4 regions of the Paenibacillus sp. PvR133 genome follow, and region 3 is predicted to be linked to each of the others. Evidence: riboswitches for the same ligand, from Rfam matches in the RefSeq annotation. Region 3 holds a riboswitch; each other region holds the start of a gene.
The links. A riboswitch is a leader RNA that binds a small molecule or an ion and turns the genes downstream of it on or off. The one in region 3 is predicted to bind thiamine pyrophosphate.
Positions count from the first base shown of each region.

Region 1: another riboswitch for thiamine pyrophosphate. It lies ahead of JOE49_RS19520 (thiamine phosphate synthase); the one in region 3 lies ahead of JOE49_RS07945 (ABC transporter substrate-binding protein).
Region 2: another riboswitch for thiamine pyrophosphate. It lies ahead of tenA (thiaminase II); the one in region 3 lies ahead of JOE49_RS07945 (ABC transporter substrate-binding protein).
Region 4: another riboswitch for thiamine pyrophosphate. It lies ahead of JOE49_RS10395 (ECF transporter S component); the one in region 3 lies ahead of JOE49_RS07945 (ABC transporter substrate-binding protein).

Region 1 covers NZ_JAFIBS010000001.1:4,491,991-4,494,190, forward strand. The annotation lists gene thiO (glycine oxidase ThiO) at 1-169, opposite strand, end outside; gene JOE49_RS19520 (thiamine phosphate synthase) at 234-827, opposite strand; TPP riboswitch at 1,092-1,200, opposite strand; gene JOE49_RS19525 (ABC-F family ATP-binding cassette domain-containing protein) at 1,294-2,200, opposite strand, start outside.
Region 2 covers NZ_JAFIBS010000001.1:5,870,654-5,872,853, reverse strand. The annotation lists gene thiM (hydroxyethylthiazole kinase) at 1-640, opposite strand, end outside; gene tenA (thiaminase II) at 715-1,404, opposite strand; TPP riboswitch at 1,541-1,643, opposite strand; gene JOE49_RS25640 (NAD-dependent malic enzyme) at 1,736-2,200, opposite strand, start outside.
Region 3 covers NZ_JAFIBS010000001.1:1,781,148-1,783,347, reverse strand. The annotation lists gene JOE49_RS07950 (pyridoxamine 5'-phosphate oxidase family protein) at 65-499, opposite strand; TPP riboswitch at 770-879, shown strand; gene JOE49_RS07945 (ABC transporter substrate-binding protein) at 1,071-2,114, shown strand.
Region 4 covers NZ_JAFIBS010000001.1:2,326,418-2,328,617, reverse strand. The annotation lists gene JOE49_RS10400 (ABC transporter ATP-binding protein) at 1-390, opposite strand, end outside; gene JOE49_RS10395 (ECF transporter S component) at 390-986, opposite strand; TPP riboswitch at 1,237-1,346, opposite strand; gene JOE49_RS10390 (TatD family hydrolase) at 1,391-2,188, opposite strand.

The sequences.
Region 1 (2,200 bases), 2.7 Mb from region 3:
CAACCGCTGCTCCTGAGGCTCCCTCACCCGGGATCAATCGTTCCAGCATGATCGTACTTCTTCCCTCCTTGGCCACATGATAAGCAATGGAACTGCCGATGACACCTCCACCTATGACCAAGCATTCAGCGTGTCCTATCGCTCTTGCCTCTATGTGTATCTTTGGCATTTGTTCCGTGTCTCCTCTCCATAAACCATTCTGCTTTCAGCTTGCCTCTACTCTCGTTTTCTCGCTACAGGTCGTGAACTACAAGATCTGCCATTCGCCTATATTCCAGCGCAGCTGCAACGGGCGACTCAGCCTCCCATATACCAGACATCACCGCAATTCCGCATGCTCCAGCCTTATAAAGCTCCGGGATATGGTGCGGTTGTATGCCGCCCAGCGCGATCACCGGAATGTTCGACAGCCTGCAAATATGTTCAAGCTGAGCTAAACCCCGTGGTACAATACCGGGCTTACAATGGGTCTCATATATGTGACCATAAAGTACATAGTCCGCTCCTACCCGCTCGGCAGTCTGCGCCTCCTTCAAGGAATGCACAGATACTCCACAGCGTGTACCCTTTGGAAGTAGGCTTTTCACATCCGCTACAGGTAATCCATTAGCTGGTAGCTGGACGGCTCCAACCAAAGTAAGTAAAGCTACATCCACACGATCATTTACTACAATTTGTTGCAAAGGAACTCCCTGCTCCACCATGCTGCGAGTCAAAGATAGCAATGCAGAGGCACCATTCTGTTTTAAACGTGCGTGTACATAATGAACATACGGACAAATCACAGCAGCCACTTGGGCTGCTTGTGCAAAAGTGCCCTTTTCCATCGAAATTGCGTGTAATTCGATTTTGTCTTCACCTCACATTGGACTAAAGGATCTAAGCTTAGTCAGCCACGTCTACCAGCAGAAATGAAAGGGGATTGTATGTGAATTGTCTACGGAAGCTCGAACAACTTAAAATGAACGAAACGCAAAAAAACCACTTCCCCAAGGAAGTGGTTTAACGAACGTCCAATAATCGAACGGACCATGATATCCGTATACGTGTATCGTCCCACGCACAAACAAAAATAAGATGGTGTTGCCTTGTTTGTACGGTGCTCACTTCCCTACGCTGGCATAACCCAGATCAGGTGCAAAGGGTCCGAAATCCATTTATTCCGTCTCAGCCGCATGGGCGGCTCCCCTAGTGTGACTATTTTATTGTATAAGCTAAAGATAGCTTAGCATATTTTCCTAATTCTGCAAACCCCACTTCGTGTGAAATATGCAGAATTGGATTTAGTTGATGTTAGTTAACTTTACTTGACCACTCTTCCACATTCCACGTTTTGGTTACCCAATCCTCGTAAAAGTCCGGTTCGTGAGATACAAGCAATACGGTCCCTTTGTATTCCTTCAAGGCACGTTTCAGCTCATCCTTAGCTTTAACATCCAAGTGGTTGGTAGGCTCATCGAACAGTACCCAGTTGCTTTCACGCATTAACAGTTTGCAAAGACGGACTTTAGCCTGTTCTCCACCACTGAGCGCAGATAGCGGACGCGTGATATGCTCATTCTTTAAACCGCAACGCGCCAAATGCGCTCGTACTTCATGCTGGTTCAAATGTGGGAATTCATTCCACACATCGTCAATCGGTGTAATTTTCTCCGCCTTTACTTCCTGCTCAAAATAAGCGGGCTGCAAAAAATCACCTTGATAGGTTTTTCCACTGATTGGCGGTATTTTTCCCAATATGGTTTTGAGCAATGTCGATTTACCGACACCGTTGTAGCCAACAATAGCAATCTTTTCGCCACGTTCAATCGTCATGGACATTTTAGGCAAAAGGGCATGCGTATAACCAATCTCAAAATCAATACCCTCAAATACCGTCTTTCCGCTTGCACGTGCTTCTTTGAATTGAAAGGTTGGCTTCGCAGCTTCTTCAGGCTTATCTATACGTTCGATCCGATCAAGTTGCTTTTCACGGCTCTTTGCTCGGCCTGATGTAGAGGCACGCGCTTTATTACGCTGAATAAAATCTTCCTGTTTCTTAATAAAGTCCTGTTGCTTCTCATAAGCATCAATATGCTGAGCTTTGTTCAGATCCGCCATTTCAAGAAACTTTTCATAGTTAGCTGAATAACGGGTCATCTTGGCAAATTCAAGATGGTAAATAACATTAACGACCTGGTTCATAAACTCAGTATCATGT
Region 2 (2,200 bases), 4.1 Mb from region 3:
GTTCAACAGCTGCAAAGGCACCTAACACAGAGGTCAGCAGGCAGCCTGCTCCGGTTACCTTCGTGAGCAGCGCGTCTCCACCGCTTATCATTCGTGCTTCGGCCCCATCGGTGATGACGTCCTCTTTTCCAGTAATGACAACCATTGTATTGAGCGTTTGAGCAGCCCGAATTGCCAGATCGACATTTCCGCTGTCAGCACTGTCACCAGCATCTACGCCTTTAATCTCACGCGCTTCTCCAACAAGATGCGCGACTTCGGCTGCATTGCCCCGCACCAATGAGATTTTGACTTCTCTCAGGATTCGCAGTGCCGATTCGGTTCTAAAGCTCGTTGCTCCCGCACCGACCGGATCTAGCAGGACCGGAACACCGTGTGCATTCGCCGATTGTCCAGCAATGATCATGGCATCCACCAGTTCGCGGTTCAGCGTACCGATGTTTAACACGACGGCTCCCGCTATTTTTGCCATGTCTGCTACTTCCTCGGGTGCATAGGCCATCACCGGGGAGGCGCCCAATGCATACAGGCCGTTGGCCGTAAAGTTAGTGACTACCACATTGGTCATATTGTGAACGAGAGGTTTGCTGTTTTGTACCTTCGTCAGGAGATCCGAATAACTTTTTTCCCATGTACTCATAATGATTATCCTCTCTATAGTTGGTGGTTCAACAGGGCATTAACCGTACTTCACGCATCGAATCGCCAGGCTGACTATTCCAAGACCGCTGCCTGCATCTGGACCGGCCATTCTTCCTGGTTATAAGCCATGTCCCAGAACTTATATTCCAGCTGGCAGCTCAGTATAAAATGCTCAATCATCCGCTCTCGCTCAGCAGCCGTTGCGCCTTCTGCCCAAGCATCTACACGTTCTCGGAACTTGAGTGTTGTATCATCAAGCTGGTCTCCATAGAAGCCCATCCATTCATAGAACGGATGAGACTCATCCGGCTTTACTTCATCCAGCAGCCTGCGACCAATCTCGGCATACGTCCACATACATGGCAGCAGCACAGCCAAGATCTCGCCCAGGCTGCCCTCATGCGCAACCGTCAGCATGTGACGGATATAGTGATGGGCCGACGGAGCGAGCGGATATCCCTGCAACTCTTCATAGCTCACCCCTGCGACAGCACAGAAATTTTGATGCGGATGAACCTCGCTGTGGAGAATAAAAGAGATTTGTTCATTAAATACAGCCATGTCCTCCCGATTCGTGCATTTGGAGATTGCGATGCCGTATATCCGCATGTAGGCGTTCAAATATTCAAAGTCCTGTTTTACATAGTGAATCAGCTGTCCCCTTGTCAAACTTCCTTCAGCAATACCTCTCACAAAGGGATGCTCAAAAATCGCTTGAAAAATGCCGTCCGCCTGCCGACGGAGTTCTTGTGTAAAACTCAATTTCCCCACCTCCATTAAATTGAAGAGCAAGAAGTCCTGTAAGAATATAATTCCGGAACAACGCTAAAAAGCCGCCCCGGAAAAATGGAGCGGCTTCAACAATAGGCCCAATACGCAAAAAACGCTTGAAACCTTATATACGAAGGCTCCACTTTCCTACGCTAGTACGAACTAGATCAGGTTCAAAGGGTCCAAGATACGCTCTTGTCTCAGCCATAGTGGCTCCCCTAGTGGACTTCTATTCTTTTGACTATTACTGTACATTCGTTCATATGCTATGTCAAACATAGTGTACAAAATATTAAATTTCCTCTAGTTAGGTGTTTTGGGCTTAGTGAGGGTGATGAATTACACTTTCCACTGCTTTGACCTTGGCATATTTCGGTTTCCACATTGCATCTTGTATAGCTTGTTCCACATCTGAAATGTGCGCCTGCGCTACCTGATCCTGAATCGCGGCTTTTGCAACCGCAATCGCAACAGCGTACGAAACTTCGCGTAATTTTCGGATATGAGGGAGTAGCGCACCGCCAGGCGTATTCGAATCTACACCATTGGCAACAGCAACTGCTGCCGCTGTAAACATCGCAGGGGTAATCCTTTTGGCTTTAACCACAATCGCACCCAGACCCAGTCCCGGAAAAACAAAGGCATTGTTCGCCTGTCCAATCTCAAAATTTGTATCGTTATAGGTAACGGGCTCAAAAGGACTTCCGGTTGCGATCAGTGCTCTGCCATCTGTCCACCGGATCAAATCCTCGGGTACTGCTTCTGCAAGGTTTGTAGGATTGGACAT
Region 3 (2,200 bases):
ATAAAAAGCCAGCAAACCTCCTAAAAAACTCGGAGATTCACCGGCTTATCCATTTATATTCGTATTACTTCTTCCAAACCTGGCGCTCAGATTGCTGACCCACATACTCAATGCGTGTCGGATTCACGTCCAGAATGACATAATCGGGATCATCCGGTCCGGAAAACCATTCCTTCAAGGAATCGTTCCACACTTGTTTGCGCAGCCCCTCATCAGCTGTGATCTGGACGGTAGCCTCCACTTCTACGACTTCCTTCGTACCGCCAACTTCATAACCCAGCAGCAGATAAGCATTCGGATTGTCCTTTAGCTCCTCTACTTTATGCGTTTTGCGATCTGTCGCCAGATGAATGTTCATTCCATCGTTAAAAAGGGCCATATAGCGTACTTTCGGTTTGCCACCCTCTACCGTACCTAACGAGCAAAATTTGTTGTTATCCAAAGCCTTCACAATGGCTTGTTCCAGTTGGTTGCGATCCAATGTTTCCGTTTTACCCACAGTACAACAACTCCTTTTCACGAATTAGAATTCTCTACGGCCACGCCATTGGGCACCAGCCCATCTGAACCTACTTGCGTAGCTGTTCTGAAAATAACATGACCGGATCGAATCGAATTGATTCATGCTCATTTTCAGATCAAAGCTCACAGTAAAAGTGTACCCTGTCGTTCGGCAAATGAACCGTCACCTCTCCCTTCATGCTGGACAGACCCGCATTCAAGGCATATAATCGTCGTAGTAAACCCGAATAAATGAACCCATTAAACCATACAATGCCAGGGGTGCTGGAATCGGCCGGCTGAGAGTGTGTCCCAAGACACTGACCCTTACAACCTGATCTGGGTAATGCCAGCGTAGGAATGCTTAAGCAAGATGTGCCTTTTTTACATAGGACCATCCCTTACTTTGGTATATACAAGCGCAAGCGTCCCGGAAACTCGGGGCGCTTTTTTTGTTGAAGATTAAGTTGTTGGAAAGATCGCATCCGGCAGATGTTATTTTTAGAAAATGGGGAACTTAAGCTGTCTGATTGGACGGATAACGGGTAATTAAAGGAGAGAACACAACGATGAAGCGCATGAAAATATTAAGCCTGGGACTGATCAGTCTGTGGCTCATGGCCCTGACCCTGACCGCTTGCGGTGGAAGTCCCCCCACATCCCAAGAAGCGGCTCCCGCTACCGGCACTCAAACGTCTACTCCGGCAAAGGGGCTCAAAGATGTTAAAGTCGTGCTCGACTGGACACCCAATACGAATCATACGGGACTCTATGTCGCTAAGGACAAAGGATTTTACGAAAAAGCGGGTTTGAATGTCCAAATTGTTCAACCTGGTTCAGGCGGAGCTGATCAAATGGTTGCTTCTAATGCTGCACCTTTTGGTATCAGCTACCAAGAAGGCGTCACACAGGCTCGTACGCAAGGCGTGCCGCTTGTATCCATCGCTGCGGTGATTCAGCATAATACCTCAGGCTTCGCAGCCCCGGTAGATCGTGGAATTAAGAGCCCGAAAGATTTTGAAGGTAAAAAATACGGCGGTTGGGGCTCTCCCGTAGAAGAAGCGGTCATGAAATCCATCATGGATTCAGACAAAGGCGACGTGAGCAAAGTGAAGATCATCAACATGGGCAATGCAGACTATTTTACAGCCGTGAAGCGGGATATCGACTTTGCCTGGATTTTCTACGCATGGACCGGAATCGAGGCCCAGCTTCGAGGTGAGCCATTGGATATGCTGTATGTAAAAGATTATTCCAAAAGCCTCGATTACTATACACCTGTAATTGTGAGCAACGAACAGACAATAAAAAATGATCCCGAGCTGGTCAAAGCGTTCATGGACGCTACCGCACAAGGCTATGAATACACTATCGCTCATCCGGAAGAAGCCGCAGACATCTTAAGCAAAGCTGTACCGGAGCTGGATAAAAAACTGGTACTTGCGAGCCAAAAATGGCTAAGCCCGCGTTATCAGGACGATGCCGCGCAATGGGGTGTGCAAAAAGCGGAGGTATGGCAAAACTATTCGGACTGGATGTACGAACGCAAGCTGCTCAGCAAGCCTTTGGAAGTCGATAAAGCCTTCACAAACGGTTTCCTGCCCAAGCGTTGATCATTTGTTAAAACGCTAAATAAGACTGATCTAGAGAAGTGAACAAAGCGCCACTACGCAGTCGGATGGTGCTTCCCATCGCTGCT
Region 4 (2,200 bases), 550 kb from region 3:
ATCCGTTGATAGACCAACCTGTATCAGCAGCTCGCGAATACGGGATCGCATCTGCTCACGAGGAACCTGATTATTTTCCAACACAAAAGCCAGTTCCTCGTCTGCATATGACATACAAAACTGCGTATCAGGATCTTGAAATACAATACCTGAGACACTTGGGATTACAGCAGCATCGCATTTCATAGGCACTTCTATCGTGCGTGGAATCAGACCGCTTAACACTTGGAGCAGCGTTGATTTACCGCATCCACTCGGTCCCAGCAACAGCAGCTTTTCCCCCTTGCGGACAGACAAAGACATATTGTGAAAAAGCAGCTCCTGCTCACCGGGGAATTTCAACCGAAGACGGGTGATCGAAGCCACCACATCTTCGGTTGCCTGGCTCATCAATCCAGCCCCTTATAATCTTGTTCCGTTGCGGGTCTCAAACTTCGCGTGACTCCGGTTACCTCCAATGCCCTAGCCAGATAGAACGCGAATACCCCGGCAATCACAATGCTGCCAATCATGCGAAAACCAATAAACAAAACATAGTTCCAGGTCGAAAGCTGATCAATATACCCGTAGCTGAAGTCTAAAATGAGAGAAGCGACAGCCGCCCCGGCCGCAGCTAGCGAAGCAACCCACAGGTTTGCGTTCCGATACAGAAAAGCCGCAAAAAACAGCTCCGCTCCCAAGCCTTGCAGCAGGCCATAGTACAAGGTGGACATCCCCCATTCGCTTCCCAAAAAAGCACTGACCGTTGCCGCTGCCACCTCTGCCAAAATTGCAACACCCGGCTTGCGAATGATGAGATAAGCAAACGTGCCTGCCATAAACCACATGCCATACATCAGTTGCTCGGCGTGTAGACCGAATGGTTTCATCAAATCATAGGCAGGTCCCCATATTTTGTAGACTAACCCGAACACAACAGCGATCACAATCGTGACCAAAATATCAGTCAGCTTCAACCCTTTGGACGCTCTTACAGCAGTATTCATTATTGCATGCTCCCCTTATCCTTATAATTGGCCTCTTGGCCATAAAAAAAAAGCTTGTCTGGAGCTGAATCTCCAGGCAAGCTTTATGCGCAGTAAAAGGTGAAGCACCATACAAAACATCATTCGTCGATATGCCTTATATAACCAGTAGTCTAAGCTACTACACTGATACCAAGCCAAAGTCAGGGTCAAGGTAAAATGCTAGGACATACATTGTATCTATCGACAACCGCGAAACAAGCGGCATTCCTGTATAGTGTTCTTGGTTTCTCTACGCTGGCATTACCCAGATCAGATTTCACGGTCAGTGGCAAGGGCCACCCTCTCAGCCTGACTTTCTCAAGCTCCCGACAATGCTTTTTTAATTCACTATAATATATACCACATCTATGGCTTTGACAATCCTATAATCCGAAGAAACGTTTGGCTGTCTCCGTCGTGGCGATTTCGATCTCCATCATGCTTCGGCCTGTACATTCGGCTATCGTAGCAGCAATGTGAGCGAGATACATCGACTCATTACGCCCTTCTTTGGGCTTCACGGGCAAATTACGCGGGGTCAAAAATGGAGCATCCGTTTCAATCATCAGACGGTCCAAGGGAATATCTCTGACCAGTTCACGCAGATGTTTGCCACGCCGTTCGTCGCAAATCCAGCCGGTGATCCCGATATACAGTCCCATCTCTACATACGTATGCAATTCTTGTTCCGTGCCTGTAAAACAATGCACCACTGCTTTATCGACAAGCCCTTGATACTCCCGCAGCATAGCGGCAAAATCCTCATGTGCATCTCGTTCATGCAAAAATAACGGCATATTCAGCTCACCCGCCAGTTGGATTTGCTCCCCAAACCATCGGCGCTGCACATCACGCGGCGAAAAATCTCGGTTATAGTCCAATCCGCATTCCCCTATGGATACGACCTGCGGCTGACTCGCCAGCTGACGGAGCTGCTGAACCGTCTCTGCGCTGCAGTCTTTGGCATCATGGGGATGCACGCCAGCTGTCGCATACAGCTTGCCCGGATAACGTGCTGCATACTGAGAAGCCTCCCGACTGCTGCGGACACTGGTCCCGGTAATAATCAGGGGTGAAATCCCTACAGCTGCGGCTCTCTCTACCACCTGTTCCCGATCCGCATGAAACGAACGGTGCATCAAGTTCACGCCAATATCAATTAACGGTGTACCCCTTTCCATCTCATTCCCTCC